Regions from separate parts of the Streptomyces sp. NPDC058246 genome, predicted to be linked through region 1. Evidence: riboswitches for the same ligand, from Rfam matches in the RefSeq annotation. Region 1 holds a riboswitch; each other region holds the start of a gene.
What was found. A riboswitch is a leader RNA that binds a small molecule or an ion and turns the genes downstream of it on or off. The one in region 1 is predicted to bind cyclic di-AMP.
Positions count from the first base shown of each region.

Region 2: linked by a shared signal. The riboswitch ahead of ACFVXA_RS23845 (peptidoglycan DD-metalloendopeptidase family protein) and the one ahead of ACFVXA_RS16850 (M23 family metallopeptidase) in region 1 are both predicted to bind cyclic di-AMP.
Region 3: linked by a shared signal. The riboswitch ahead of ACFVXA_RS29320 (C40 family peptidase) and the one ahead of ACFVXA_RS16850 (M23 family metallopeptidase) in region 1 are both predicted to bind cyclic di-AMP.

Region 1 is NZ_JBHVWZ010000009.1:286,619-291,055, reverse strand. Features, by position in the region: gene ACFVXA_RS16855 (aldo/keto reductase) at 1-262, opposite strand, end outside; gene ACFVXA_RS16850 (M23 family metallopeptidase) at 469-1,506, opposite strand; cyclic di-AMP (ydaO/yuaA leader) riboswitch at 1,518-1,674, opposite strand; gene ACFVXA_RS16845 (PP2C family protein-serine/threonine phosphatase) at 1,908-3,116, opposite strand; tRNA gene ACFVXA_RS16840 (tRNA-Met) at 3,270-3,343, opposite strand; gene ACFVXA_RS16835 (dihydrofolate reductase family protein) at 3,437-4,437, opposite strand, start outside.
Region 2 is NZ_JBHVWZ010000016.1:179,786-184,222, forward strand. Features, by position in the region: gene ACFVXA_RS23830 (helix-turn-helix domain-containing protein) at 16-669, shown strand; gene ACFVXA_RS23835 (DUF6126 family protein) at 702-818, shown strand; gene ACFVXA_RS23840 (tyrosine-protein phosphatase) at 834-1,631, opposite strand; cyclic di-AMP (ydaO/yuaA leader) riboswitch at 2,340-2,496, shown strand; gene ACFVXA_RS23845 (peptidoglycan DD-metalloendopeptidase family protein) at 2,501-3,421, shown strand; gene ACFVXA_RS23850 (SGNH/GDSL hydrolase family protein) at 3,783-4,437, shown strand, end outside.
Region 3 is NZ_JBHVWZ010000024.1:132,018-136,454, reverse strand. Features, by position in the region: gene ACFVXA_RS29330 (ATP-dependent Clp protease proteolytic subunit) at 32-667, shown strand; gene ACFVXA_RS29325 (hypothetical protein) at 675-980, shown strand; cyclic di-AMP (ydaO/yuaA leader) riboswitch at 1,308-1,506, shown strand; gene ACFVXA_RS29320 (C40 family peptidase) at 1,510-1,983, shown strand; gene ACFVXA_RS29315 (DUF6328 family protein) at 2,247-2,765, shown strand; gene ACFVXA_RS29310 (LysE family translocator) at 2,719-3,336, opposite strand; gene ACFVXA_RS29305 (LysR family transcriptional regulator) at 3,475-4,419, shown strand.

The DNA.
Region 1 (4,437 bases):
TGGTGGCGATCACGACATCGGAACGGTTGCCGCGCGCCTTGACCCACTTGCCGATGACGGTCTCGGACTCGCCACCCTTGTTGCCCTCGATCCACGCCGAGTACGAGTCGGCGGTGTCGACGAAGTTGCCGCCGGCGGCCGCGTACGCGTCGAGTACGGCGAAGGACTGGGCCTCGTCGGCGGTCCAGCCGAAGACGTTGCCACCGAGGGAGAGCGGGAAGACCTCGAGGTCGGAAGAGCCGAGCTTGCGCAGAGAAGTCATGCTCGAATTCAACATCCGTACCGGATGGATGTATTCCACACGCGCCTGACCGGCAGCCTTGATGTCACACGCCTGACCGGCAGCCCTGACGTCGGGGGGGTGCCGTCAGGACCGCCGGGAATCAGCGGAACACACGCGTCCGAACGCACGCGTCGGGACGTACAGCCAGGAGGTACGACCAAGGCGCACGCGTCACGACGTACCCGTCAGGGGTTCAGACCCTTGCTGCGCAGCCACGCCATCGGGTCGATCGCGTCGCCACCGCCGGGGTGGACCTCCAGGTGCAGGTGCGGCCCGGTCACGTTGCCGGTCGCGCCCACGCGCCCGATGACGTCTCCCGTGGCGACCTTCTGCCCCACGCTGACGCTGATCGACGACTGGTGGCAGAACCACAGCTCCGTACCGTCGTCGAGGGTGAGGATCGTGCGGTAGCCGTACGCGCCTGCCCAGCCCGCCTCCGTGACGGTGGCGCTGTGGATCGCCTTGATCAGCGTGCCGGTGGGCGCGGCGAAGTCGAGGCCGGTGTGGTAGCCGGAGGACCACATGGAGCCGGCCTCGCCGAAGCGGGAGGTGAGCGTGTACGAGGAGGTGGGCAGCGAGTAGCTCTTGGCGAGCTCGGCGAGGCGCTTGGCCTCGGCGGCCTTCTTGGCCGCCTCGTCCGCCTTCGTCTTGGCGGCGGCGGCCTTGGCCTCGGCGTCGTCCTGCTGCTGGGCGGCGAGCGCGACGGCCTTCTTCGCGGCGGCGGCCTCGGCGGCCTGCTGGGCCGCGCTGTCGACCTGGTCCTGCTGCGACGCGGCCTGCTGCATGATGCGGGCCCGCAGCGCCTCGCCCGCGTCGGCGCTCCCCTGCGCGGCGTCGGCGCTGGTCAGACCGGCGCTGGTGAGCGGGGTGGCGGAGCCCTTGGGCGTACTGGACCCGCCGTCCGATATGAGGGACTTGGCGGACTCGGTGACCGATGACAGGTCGGGAAGCGAGATCGACACCGGCGGCTTGCCGGGCGCGGCGGTGGCCATGCCACCCGCGCCGACGGCGGCTATGACACCGACGCCGAGAACCGTGGAGCTGCGGGCGAGTCCCCCACCGCGCTGCTTGCTGACACGGTGCCGGCCGCGAACGGGACGGACGGAATCCTCAGAGGGGTTCCATTCCTCCCAGGAGCCCTCGTCGTTGCCGTACGCGTAGCCGAAGGGCTGGGTGTCGTTCGGCGCGAACGAGGTTTGCTGGGCAGGCCGGTTGGACGCCACGTGGGCGCACTCCTTTCCTTCCTTCTCGCCTACCGGGTTAGCTGACGGGTTCGGAGCAGGAAGGTCTCCTACGCGCGTCAACCACGGCTTTTCCGCCGTGAAAGACGCTCGATTCACCCCAAGTTGGTGGTTCCCCGGCTCCCTTGCGGGATTCGGCGCGTGCGCACGGAGCCGCCTCTTGTGACGGCTGGGACGACCGCGCTGCGTTATCGAACGTTAATAGACCCGGGTACCGGATTCCAAGCTGTTCGGACTGATCGTTAACGCTTTTGGCCAGGACTTTGGGGACACCATCGGTTCAAACCGGGCGAGTTGACCACACTTCATAAACATCGATTCAGCTGATGGTGTGTCAGTTGTTATGCGGAGTGGCACCGTCCGATCACCACAGGTGACAAGGATCAAGGGCGCCGTACGGCCAGCAGCGCCATGTCGTCCGTCGTGCCGCCGCCCGTGTGCCGGCGGACCTCCTGGGCGAGGGCGGCCAGCAGGGCGTCGGGCCCGGGGAACAGGCGCCCGGCGAGGCGCGCGGCGGGATCGTAGAACTCCCCGCGCTCGTCGCGCGCCTCGGACAGGCCGTCGGTGTGCAGGAGCAGCGTGGCCCCCTTCGGGAACCCGGCCTCCACCGCGCGGTCGGGCCAGCTGCCCAACTCGCCCATCCCGAGCGGCAGGGCGGGATCCTCGGCGGCGAGCGGGACCAGCGTGCCGTCCGCGTGCAGCAGCAGCGGCGGGGGATGGCCGCGGTTGACGATCCGTACGGCCTCGTCCCCGTGCGGGATCTCCGCGAGTACGGCCGTGGTGAACCCCTCGAAGGCGTCGAGGCCCTCGCGCCGGGTGCCCTCGCGCGCCAGCGCCCGCTCCAGACGCTGTGCGACCGCCTCCAGCGTCGCTTCCTGCTCGGCCGCCTCCCGGAACGCCCCGATGACGACGGCGACGGCGGCGACCGCCCCCATGCCCTTGCCGCGTACGTCGCCCACGACCAGCCGTACCCCGTGCGGGGAGTCCTGCACCGCGTACAGGTCGCCGCCGATGAACGCGTCCGCCTGCGCCGCCTCGTACCGCGCCGCGACGTCGAAGCCGGCGATCCGCTCGTCGGGCTCGGGCAGCACCGCGCGCTGCGCGGACTCGGCGATCTCCCGGACCGAGGCGAGCCGTTGGTCGCTGCGGCGGACGAGGAGGTTGATGAGGACGGCCAGGACGGCGGCCGTGGCCACCGTGACCACTTCGGTGACCGAGCCGACGTTCAGGACGATGCCGAGCCTGAGGTGGATCGTGAGCACCGCGGCGAGGGCCGCGACACCGGTGAGCACCGTGCCGCGCGGTGAGTAGAGGGGGGCGGCCACCAGCGGGGCGGCGGTGAAGAGGGGGGACGCGGTGAAGTCCGACGGCGTGAAGTAGTCGTAACAGCCCCCGATGACGATGAGCAGCGCGGGGAGCGCCCGGACGAAGGCCCGCGCCTTGGAGATCCGGCGTCGGTCCGGGTCCGCCGGGCGGGGCCGCGGAGCGTCACCAAGACCGGGGTCGGGCACGGGGTCGCCGGGCAGCCGGCCACCGAACCGGTCGTATTCGTAGGGCCCCTCGGCCCGCTGCTCGCCTGCTTGCTGCCCCACCCATCCAGGTTTCCCGCAGCGGGGACGGTGGGCGACCGGTGTGGACCGACCGGGGGATACGGGGATGTGGGGGGACCCGCACGGAGCCGTAGCGGCCGGCGAAACACCAAGGGCCGGAACTCGTGAATCCGAGTTCCGGCCCTTGGCCTTCAGTAGCGGGGACAGGATTTGAACCTGCGACCTCTGGGTTATGAGCCCAGCGAGCTACCGAGCTGCTCCACCCCGCGTCGTTGAAACCAGTGTACGCCATCCGCGGGGCCCCCAGCACACACCTTTGAACGCACCCCCGTGCCGGCCTCGGCGGCAGGTGTCGGCGGGATTCACAGAAGGTGCCGGTTGGGCGCCTTGGCCCGCTCCTCGTGTTCGGGGAGTACGACGACGTCGGCGCCCTCCGTGGCGAGCAGCCCGTTGCCGTCGGCCCCCGCGACGAACGTGTCGGGCTCGCGCCAGGCGGTGACCACCCGCCGCACCCCGGCGTCGAGGATCAGCCGGGCACACGGCGCGGGCCGCGAGGCGCGCCGGGCGCAGGGTTCGAGGCTGCTGTACACCGTGGCGGAGGTGAGGCGCGGGTCGGCGGGGTCGATCTTGGCGAGCGCCGCTTCCTCGGCGTGCACCACGGGGTCGTCGCCCTCACGCGAGTGGCCCCGGGCCAGCTCGGTCCCGTCGGCGGCCACCACCACCGCGCCCACGCTGAAGGCGGTCTCCGAGGGCGGACACAAGGCCGCCAGTTCACACGCGAGCGCCAGCCAGTGCCGGTCCGCGGCGGAGGCGAGGCCGCCGGCGCCGGGGGCCGTGGGGACGTACCGGACGAGGACGACGTCTCCGACGGCCCGGGTCTCCACCATCCGCAGCCGCCCGGGCGGATAGTCGCCGGGTCCGAACAGCCGCGGCGCGGCCGGTTCCCCGACGAACAGCGGAGCGACGGCGAGCTGCAACTCGTCCGCGAGCCCCTCCCGCATCAGCTGGGTGTGTACCCGCCCGCCGCCTTCGACCATGAGGCGCCGCACACCTCGTACGTCATGAAGGTGTTCCAGCAGCACACGCCAGTCGAGTTCCGGCCCGGTCGACACGATGTCGATGCCGAGTCCCTCGTCGAGTCCCCGCAGGGCCTCGGTGGCCGTAGCGGCCCCCTTGTCCGTCGTGTAGACGACCTTCTCGCCGCCCGTGTGCCAGAACTGTGCCGCGGGGTCGAGGTCGCCCGCCCCGGTGACGGTGACCTTCAGCGGGTACGCGGGGCGGCCGGCGGCGATCCGTGCCGCGCGGCGTTCGGCCGAGTTGACCAGGAGCCGCGGGTTGTCCGAGCGGAGCGTGCCGGCGCCGA
Region 2 (4,437 bases), on a different contig from region 1:
GGCTCAATAGGAGGCATGAACACCGTTGAGCCGGGGGCGGCCGGTTCGGCGCCCGAGCCCGGGCCGGCCGAGGCACTGCCGTCCGTGGCTCCGCAACTGCGTGAGCTGCGACGCCGTGCCTCGCTGACCCTGGAGACCGCGGCCCGCGCCGCCGGCCTCTCGCCCGCGCATCTCTCGCGCCTTGAGACCGGTCAGCGTCAGCCTTCGCTGCCGATGCTGCTGGCACTCGCCCGTATCTACGGTACGACCGTCTCGGAACTGCTCGGTGAGACGGTCGCCGAGCGGGACGCGATCGTGCGCGGCGCCGACATGGAGCCGACCGCGGCGGGCGGCTGGACGTATGCGCAGGCCGGTGCCCCGGGCCGGGGTATGCAGGCCCTGCGGGTGCACGTCCCGCACGGCTCGCAGGGCGACATCGTGCGCGTGCACCCCGGTGAGGAGTGGCTGTACGTCCTTCGGGGGCGGCTGCGGCTGCGCCTCGGGGACTCCGCGCACGTGCTCACGCCGGGTGACAGCGCGCACTTCGACTCGCTCACCCCGCACCGCATCGCCGCCGCGGATCGTGACGGAGCCGAGCTCCTCTTCGTACACACCCTGCTGCAGAGCCCCACCGCCGCGCTGTGCCTCGGCCCGGCGACGGGGCACCCGACCTCGGGAGAGACATCATGACCGAACCCACGGAACCCGGCACGAGACGGTCCATGGAGGAGCGGTTCCCGCGCTCCCTGTGGGTCCGCCTGATCATCTACATCGCCGTCGGCCACCTCTTCGCGGCCTTCATCTTCCTGCTGTTCACGCTGGGCGGCCAGAATCACTAGACGCCCCCGCGGGGCTCAGTCCAGCAGGCGCTCGCGCAGCCGCTCCCGCAGCTCCGGCGTGATCCGCAGTGCCTGCTCCAGGTAGGCGTCGACGCCGCCCCAGGTCTCCTCGATCGTCTCGAAGGCCGCCGTCAGGTATTCGGCGCGCGCGTCGAACAGCGGACTGAGCAGCTCCATGGCCTCCGGGGAGTAGGCGGAGGCGGAGCTGCTGCTGCGGTGCACCTTGTAGCGGCGGTGCGCCGCGTTCGACTCCAGGTAGTCGGTCACGATCGCGTCGCGCTCGACGCCGAGGGCGAGGAGCGTCACGGCTATCGACAGGCCGGCGCGGTCCTTGCCCGCCGCGCAGTGCATCAGCGCGGGCACGCTGTCCTCGGCCAGGGCGTGCAGTACCTGGGAGTGCTCGGCCGTGCGCTCCTTGACGATCGTGCGGTACGAACCGATCATGCGGTTCGCCGCCTTGCCGTCCGAGAGGAGGGCGCGCAGCTGGTCGAGATCGCCGTCGCGGACCATCTTCCAGAACTCGGCGCCGTCGGCCGGGTCGGTCAGCGGAAGATTCACGTTCCGCACGCCCGGCAGCTCGACGTCCGGGCCCTCCAGCTTCTGGTCCGAGGCATTGCGGAAGTCGAAGACCGTGTGCAGGCCGAGGGAGGCGAGGAACGCCGCGTCCTCCTCGGTGGCGTGCGCCAGGTGGCCGCTGCGGAACAACTGCCCGAACCTCACGCGCCGGCCGTCCACGGTGGGCAGGCCGCCCACGTCCCGGAAATTGCGCACACCGGTCAGCTCGGGCTCGGTCGACGGGACCTGCTGCGTCACTGGGGCTCCTCCCCTTCGGCCGTCGGCGCTGCCGGGCTTCCCTCGGCGGCGCCGGCCGTTCGGCCGCTTGTCTACGGGTTGCGCTCTCGACGATACGACATGGGTACCTGGGGCAATGAGTTGTCCACAGGCGTGACATCTCCGAGGGGCAGCGGGCCGCGCTCGCCCGGCGGGCCGTGCGGTGCGGTACGTCCACGGCGACGAGATCGTCGTCCTCGCCCGGCTCCAGGGCCCAGCGGTTCGGCGAGCCGGTGGCACCGCTTCGGCTGCGCGGACTTGATCCGAAATAGGTGTACGAATCTCGCGAAACGGGCGAATTGCACCGCCCTGCGTTACTGCCATCGTGAGTTGCGGACGGGGTCGTGCGGGGATCTCGATGCGGCAGTTATCCGACTGTGTCGCATGTGACTGTTCTGTCCGAATTAATGCCTTCATTCCAACTGGCCCTGGAATAGAGCACCGTAGGTCGAGGTGCGTGAGGAGCGTCATATTCGTGACCATGCGTTGCGAACCCCTTTTGCCAATCCGCCCGAATTTCCGGGCCGGTTGAAAGGCCGGAAAGATCGTCGATCCACGGAGGGTGACGGGAATTCCGGCATGGATCAAGAAAGGCGCACGCACGAAAAAGCCACATGGTTGGCGAGATGCTCTCATCTCGCTTACGTTCTGCCTCAATCCGGACGGACGCCCAATCCTGCCGCCGCCCGGAATCCGCACTCACCCGCATTCGGCAGGAGCGGGGGACCCGCAGGTACCACGCCTGTTCCGGTCCCCGGAACGGCTAGGGGTATAGCCGCGCAATTGCGTGGCCGGACATCTCCAGTCCGCACCCGACAGCTCACCTCGCAGGCGCCGGAGAGGAATTCGTCATGCCCGCGAAGGGTAAGCACCGCCGTCCCAAGTCCCAGCGTTTCACCCGCTCGATCGCCGTGGCCGGAACCGGTGGCGCCGCGCTCGCGCTGCCGCTGATGGGAGCCACCGGCGCTCACGCCACGACCCCGACGGCCTCCGCCGCGCAGCAGGCCGGGAAGTCCGTGACCGCCTCCCCCGTCGCCGCGAAGAAGGCGGCCGGGACGAAGACCTACGCCGTGCGGGCCGGCGACTGGCTCGCGAAGATCGCCGACGAGCAGAACGTCAGCGGCGGCTGGAAGAAGCTCTACTCCGACAACCGCTCGGCCATCGGCAGCGACCCGTCGCTGATCCACCCGGGTCTCCGGCTGACGCTCGGCGAGAAGGCCGCGTCCGGCGGTGCCACCCGGTCGTCCGCGAAGACGACGACCTCGTCGGCCAAGACCACGACGTCGGACGCCAAGGCCGACACGGCCACCACGGCGGCCACCCCAGCCACGAAGGCCGCCAACACCGCGCCCACCAGCAACGCTTCCGGCTACACCCTGCCGGTCCAGGGCGCCACCGTCGGCACCGGCTACAAGGTGGCGGGCAGCATGTGGTCCAGCGGCTACCACACCGGCGTGGACTTCGTGGTCCCGACCGGCACCACGATCAAGGCCATCGCCGGGGGCACCGTCGTCTCGGCCGGCTGGGGCGGCGCGTACGGCAACCAGGTCGTCATCCAGCACGCCGACGGCCAGTACTCCCAGTACGCCCACATGTCCGCGCTCTCCGTCTCGGCGGGCCAGACCGTGACCGCCGGCCAGCAGATCGGCCTCTCCGGCGCGACCGGCAACGTCACCGGGCCGCACCTGCACTTCGAGGTCCGCACCACGCCGAACTACGGCTCGGACATCGACCCCGTCACGTACCTGCGCTCGCACGGTGTCGCCGTCTGACACCCCTGCTTTTCCCTGCCCTTGCCGGCAGTACTGTCTCCGAAGGCCGGACCCCACGATCCCCGGGGTCCGGCCTTCGGCCTGCCACTGTCAACTCCCCACGCGGACCAGGTACTTGCCCGCTCGACCGGAATCCCGCGCGCCACCAACACTGGCGTGTGGAGCTCCGTCGGGATCGCGGACTCCCCCGTGTAGCGGCTCCGTCAACGCCGCTGATCAGAGAGCTATTCCGGAATTGGACAACACTTTAGGCGTGGCTTATCTCACCATCCGTCAACCCTTCCCTACGGTCGCGTAGCTCACATCGCAAGGTGAATCATGGGCCGATGTGGCAGACGATTCGAAGAGTGACAACAGATCAGTGATCGGGTCGTACGTGGCGGTGGGGGACAGCTTCACCGAGGGCGTCGGCGACCCCGGCCCTGACGGGGCCTTCGTCGGTTGGGCCGACCGGTTCGCGGTGCTTCTCGCCGACCGACGGCCCGAGGGCGACTTCAACTACACCAATCTCGCCGTGCGCGGCAAACTGCTCGACCAGGTCGTCGAGGACCAGCTCCAGCGCGCGAAGGAGCTCGCTCCGGACCTGGTCTCCTTCTGCGCGGGCGGCAACGACATCATCCGGCCCGGCACCGACCCCGACGAGGTCGCGGAGCGCTTCGAGCGTGCCGTCGCCGAACTCAGCTCCGCCGTCGGCACCGTCATGGTGACCACCGGCTTCGACACGCGTGGCGTGCCCGTGCTCAAGCATCTGCGCGGCAAGATCGCCACGTACAACGGCCATGTGCGGGCCATCGCGGACCGGTACGGCTGTCCCGTCCTCGACCTGTGGTCGCTCAGGACGATCCAGGACCGCCGTGCCTGGGACGGCGACCGCCTGCACCTCTCACCCGAGGGCCACACCCGGGTCGCCCTCCGCGCCGGTCAGGTCCTCGGCCTCGACGTACCGGCGGACCCTGACCAGCCCTGGCCGCCGCTGCCGCCGCGCGGCACTTTCGAAGTGCGGCGCGACGACATCC
Region 3 (4,437 bases), on a different contig from region 1:
TTTACGGAGTCCTTCAGAGGAGGCGCGAGCCATGAACGAACCGTCAGCCCGCCATGTCCTGCCCGAGTTCACCGAACGGACCAGCTCGGGGCACCGGACCCTGGATCCGTACGCGAAGCTGCTCGATGAGCGGATCGTCTTCCTCGGGACACCGATCGACGACACGTCGGCGAACGACGTGATGGCGCAGTTCATGCACCTCGAGTACCTGGCGCCGGACCAGGACATCTCGCTCTACATCAACTCCCCCGGCGGCTCGTTCAGCGCGATGACGGCGATCTACGACACGATGCGGTTCGTCACCTGCGACGTGGAGACGGTCTGCCTGGGGCAGGCGGCGTCCGCCGCGGCCGTGCTCCTGGCCGGGGGCACGCCGGGCAAGCGGCTCGCGCTGCCCGGCGCCCGCGTGCTCATCCACCAGCCGTCGACCCCCGAACCGATCCAGGGACAGGCGAGCGATCTGGTCATCCAGGCCGAGGAGTTGATGCGCACCCGCAAGCTGCTGGAGGAGATGCTCGTACGGCACACGGGGCAGCGTCCGGAGCAGGTCGCCGCGGACATCGAACGCGACATGATCCTCGACGCGCCGGCGGCGGTGGCGTACGGACTGGTCGACCGGATCATCCCGAGCCGCAAGGCCTCGCGCACCGCGCCCGGCGCGAGGTGATCGCCCGATGATCCCCGACCTGCCTCCGCTGCCCGCGCTGACGCGCGCCGAGGCCGAGTTGATCGACCGTTACCTCGACGTGGTCGATCTGGTCGGCCGTATCAACCCGGCACGCCCCGGGGACACCTACCGCGGACTGAGGGCCGCCCAGGCGCTGGTCGGCAAGGCGACGGCGCTGCGTGACGCCCTCGCGCTGATGCACCAGCGCGGCGAGAGCGAGGTGCACGCCCCGACACTGGCCCAGGCTCTGCGCGTGCTTGACGGGGAGCGGCGGGCGGCCCGGGTCACGCTGCCGCCCGACGCCGACAGTTGACGCACCGACGCCCGGGTTGCGGCGCGTCGAAGCGTCCGGCCCGGGTGTCAAACGGACCAGATGGCGTACCCCCTGATGGAGTACAAAGGGGTCCTTTTCTGAGTGCGTAAAAGTTGCGCAACGCGCGTAGCCGAAAGGCGGAATGAGGCCCTCCGTCCCTGGTGCGGGCGCGGTCGACTTCGTCAACACCCCCTCGAACAGAGGGGTGTCCACCCGAACGGGTGAGTGGTGACTAACACCACAAACCACCGATTCCGCTCGGTTTTTCGGACACTTATGCGTGAAGATCCCTTCCGACGACAAGCCCCCGCCATACCGGCGGGGCGGTCCGGGCGGACGCCGAGTCCTGCCGCCGCCCGGACGACCGGTCGACAGATGTGCATCGGCAGGAGTGGAGGACCCAGCACGACGGGCCGCCGGAGACATTTCCGGGCGGTCCTTGGGGTGAAGCCGCATCACGCGGCCGGGCTACTTCGCCAGCCCGAATCCGACAGGTCATCCTTCACAGGCGGTTGACGAAGGGTTGCGCATGACTGCGCTCAATCGTGTCCCGTCGCTGTGGACGAGGGCCGGTACGGCCTCGGCTCTGACCATCGCCGCCATGGGCGGCAGCCTTGTGGTCCCAGGCGTCTCATCCGACGCCGAGGCGGCCACTCTCGCGACGAAGGCACTTCAGGTCGCGGCCTCCAAGAAGGGCTCCCCGTACAAGTGGGGTGCCACGGGCCCGCGCCGCTTCGACTGCTCCGGGTTCACGCTGTACTCGTACAAGAAGGCGGGCAAGAAGCTGCCTCGTACGGCCGCGGCGCAGTACAACAAGACGCACCACATCTCCGCCTCGCACCGCAAGGCCGGAGACCTCGTGTTCTTCCACTCGGGCCGGAACGTGTACCACGTCGGCATCTACGCCGGGAAGGGCAAGATCTGGCACTCGCCGAAGACCGGGGAGGTCGTGAAGCTCCAGAAGATCTGGACGAGGAGCGTGTGGTACGGCCGGGTCAGCTGACCTGCCCGAGGGGGTGCCGGCGGAGCCCGTCGGCACCCCCTCGGGGCGCCCACACCCCCCTCGGGGCGTGCCACCACCCGCCTGGGCCGCCGGCATCGCTCTCAGGACGTGCCACCACGCGTTGAGACCGTCCGCGACCCTCTCGGCGTGCCACCACCCGTCCGAGGCGTCCGCAACCCTCTCAAGCGCGTGCGCGAACCGCGCGGGCCAACCCGCCCCACCCCAGGTGCGTGAAGACGGGCCTCACCGGTTACTCGTCTCCCATGGCCGACCAACGTCCCAGCACGGCACGCGACGAGACACCCCTGGAACGCGCGGACCGCAACTTCGCCGAACTGCTCCAAGAGCTGCGCGTCACCCAGACCGGGGTGCAGATCCTCTTCGCCTTCCTGCTGACCCTCGCGTTCACCCAGCGCTTCCCGTCCCTCGACACCGTGCAGCGGACCACGTACGTCACCACACTGCTGCTGGCCGTGGTGGCCGCGGCCCTGTTCACGGCCCCCGCCGCCCTGCACCGGTCGCTGTTCCAGCAGAACGTCAAGCCCACCATCGTGCGGGTCTCTTCCCAGCTGGCCCACATCGGTCTGTACGTGCTGATGCTGGCGTTCACCGGATCGGTGCTCCTCGTCGTGGACGTGACGCTGGGGCGCGGCGCCGGGATCGCGGCGGGGGCGGGCACGCTGGCCGTCTGCCTCGCGCTCTGGGGCGCCCTGCCGCGGCTGGTGCACCGGCATTTCACGTCCCGAGCGGCTCCAGCAGAAGGACCAGACCGAGCACCGTGAGCGCGGTCCCGGTGACCGCCTCCACGGCCCGGGCGGCGCGCGGCCGGCGCAGCCACCGCCCGAGCCGGTCCACCAGCAGCGCGACCGCCGGGAACCACACGAGGGCGAGGACGACCACGATCAACGCCAGCAGCAGGGTTCTGGGCAGCGCGGGGCTGGCCGCCGGCACGAACTGCGGCAGCAGGCTGAGGAAGGTGATCGGCGCCTTCGGATTGAGCGCGTTGGTGACGAAGCCCTGCCGCAGCGGGCGCGTCCCGGACGCCGCCTCGTCGGCCGCCGCCCCGCGCGGCCGTCCCAGCGCCCGCAGCGTCCGGACGCCGAGGTACAGCACGTAGCCGCCGCCGAGCAGCTGCAGCGCCCCGAACAGGGCGGGCACGGCGGTGAGGACCGCGGCGACCCCGGCGACCGCGAGCGCCGTGTGCAGGAGCAGCCCGCCGGTGATCCCGAGCGCGCACACGACGCCGGCCCGGCGCGAGACCAGGGCGTTGCGTACGACGACGGTGAAGTCAGCGCCCGGCATGGCGACCATTCCGGCGGCGACCCCTGTGAAGGCGATGAGCTGTGCGTCCATGAGCACCAGACTGCCCGTGTCGGGCCTTCAGCAGGTATGTCGAATATCCTGGGTAGGCCTTAAGCATTCGTTTACACCCAGCGAGGTCCGCGAGGTCCGGGATGTCCGCGAGGTCCGGGAACACCTCAGGAGTGCACGATGTACGACCCGACGCGGCTGGCGGCGCTGGTGGCGGTCGCCGAGGCGGGGTCGATCACCCGGGCCGCTGAGCGCCTCGGCTACACCCCGCCGGCCCTCTCCCAGCAACTGGCGAAGCTGGAGCGGGAGACTGGCGCGACCCTGCTGGTGCGCTCGCATCGCGGTGCGCGGCTGACGGACGCGGGCGAACTGCTGGTGGCGCGGGCCCGCCGGATCCTGGACGAGATGGAGCGGGCCCGGCACGAACTGGCCCGCCTGGCCGGCCTGTCGGGCGGCACGCTGCGGCTCGGCACCTTCCCGACGGCGGGCATCCATCTGCTGCCGCCGGTGCTCAGCGCCTTCCGGCGGGCCCATCCGGACGTGGAGCTGGCGGTCGCGAACTACGAGCCGCCGGACGGCATTTCGGCGGTCGCGGCCGGTGAGGTGGACCTCGCGCTCACCCACACCTACGTGCCGGCGGCCCTCGTACCGCTGCCTTCGTCGGTGAGCGCGGAGCCGGTCCTGGTCGAGGAGTTGGTGCTGATCACCGCCCCCGGGCATGTCCTCGCGAGCGGCTCGGCGCGGTTGCCGTTGAGCGGGCTCGCCGGGCAGCCACTGATCAGCATGGCTCCGGACCTTCCCGCCCGGCAGGGCGTGGAGGCCGCGCTCGCCCGGGCCGGGGCCACCCCGTCGGTGCTGGTCGAGACCCCGGGGTACGCCCTGGTGTGCGCGCTGGTCAGCGCCGGGCTCGGGGTCGCGGTCGTACCGGAGATGGTGGCCGCGACGGCGGCGACACCGGTGGGGACGCGGCGGCTGGAACCGGGAGAGCTGCGCCGTACGATCTCGGTCGTCCACCGCACCGCCGAGGCGGCACCGGCGGTCGACGCCTTCCGTGCCCTGCTGCGCGCCGCCTTCGGACGGGCCGGACAGCACCGGCACGACACCGGACCGCACCGCGAGAGCTGAGCCGCACAGCCACGACGA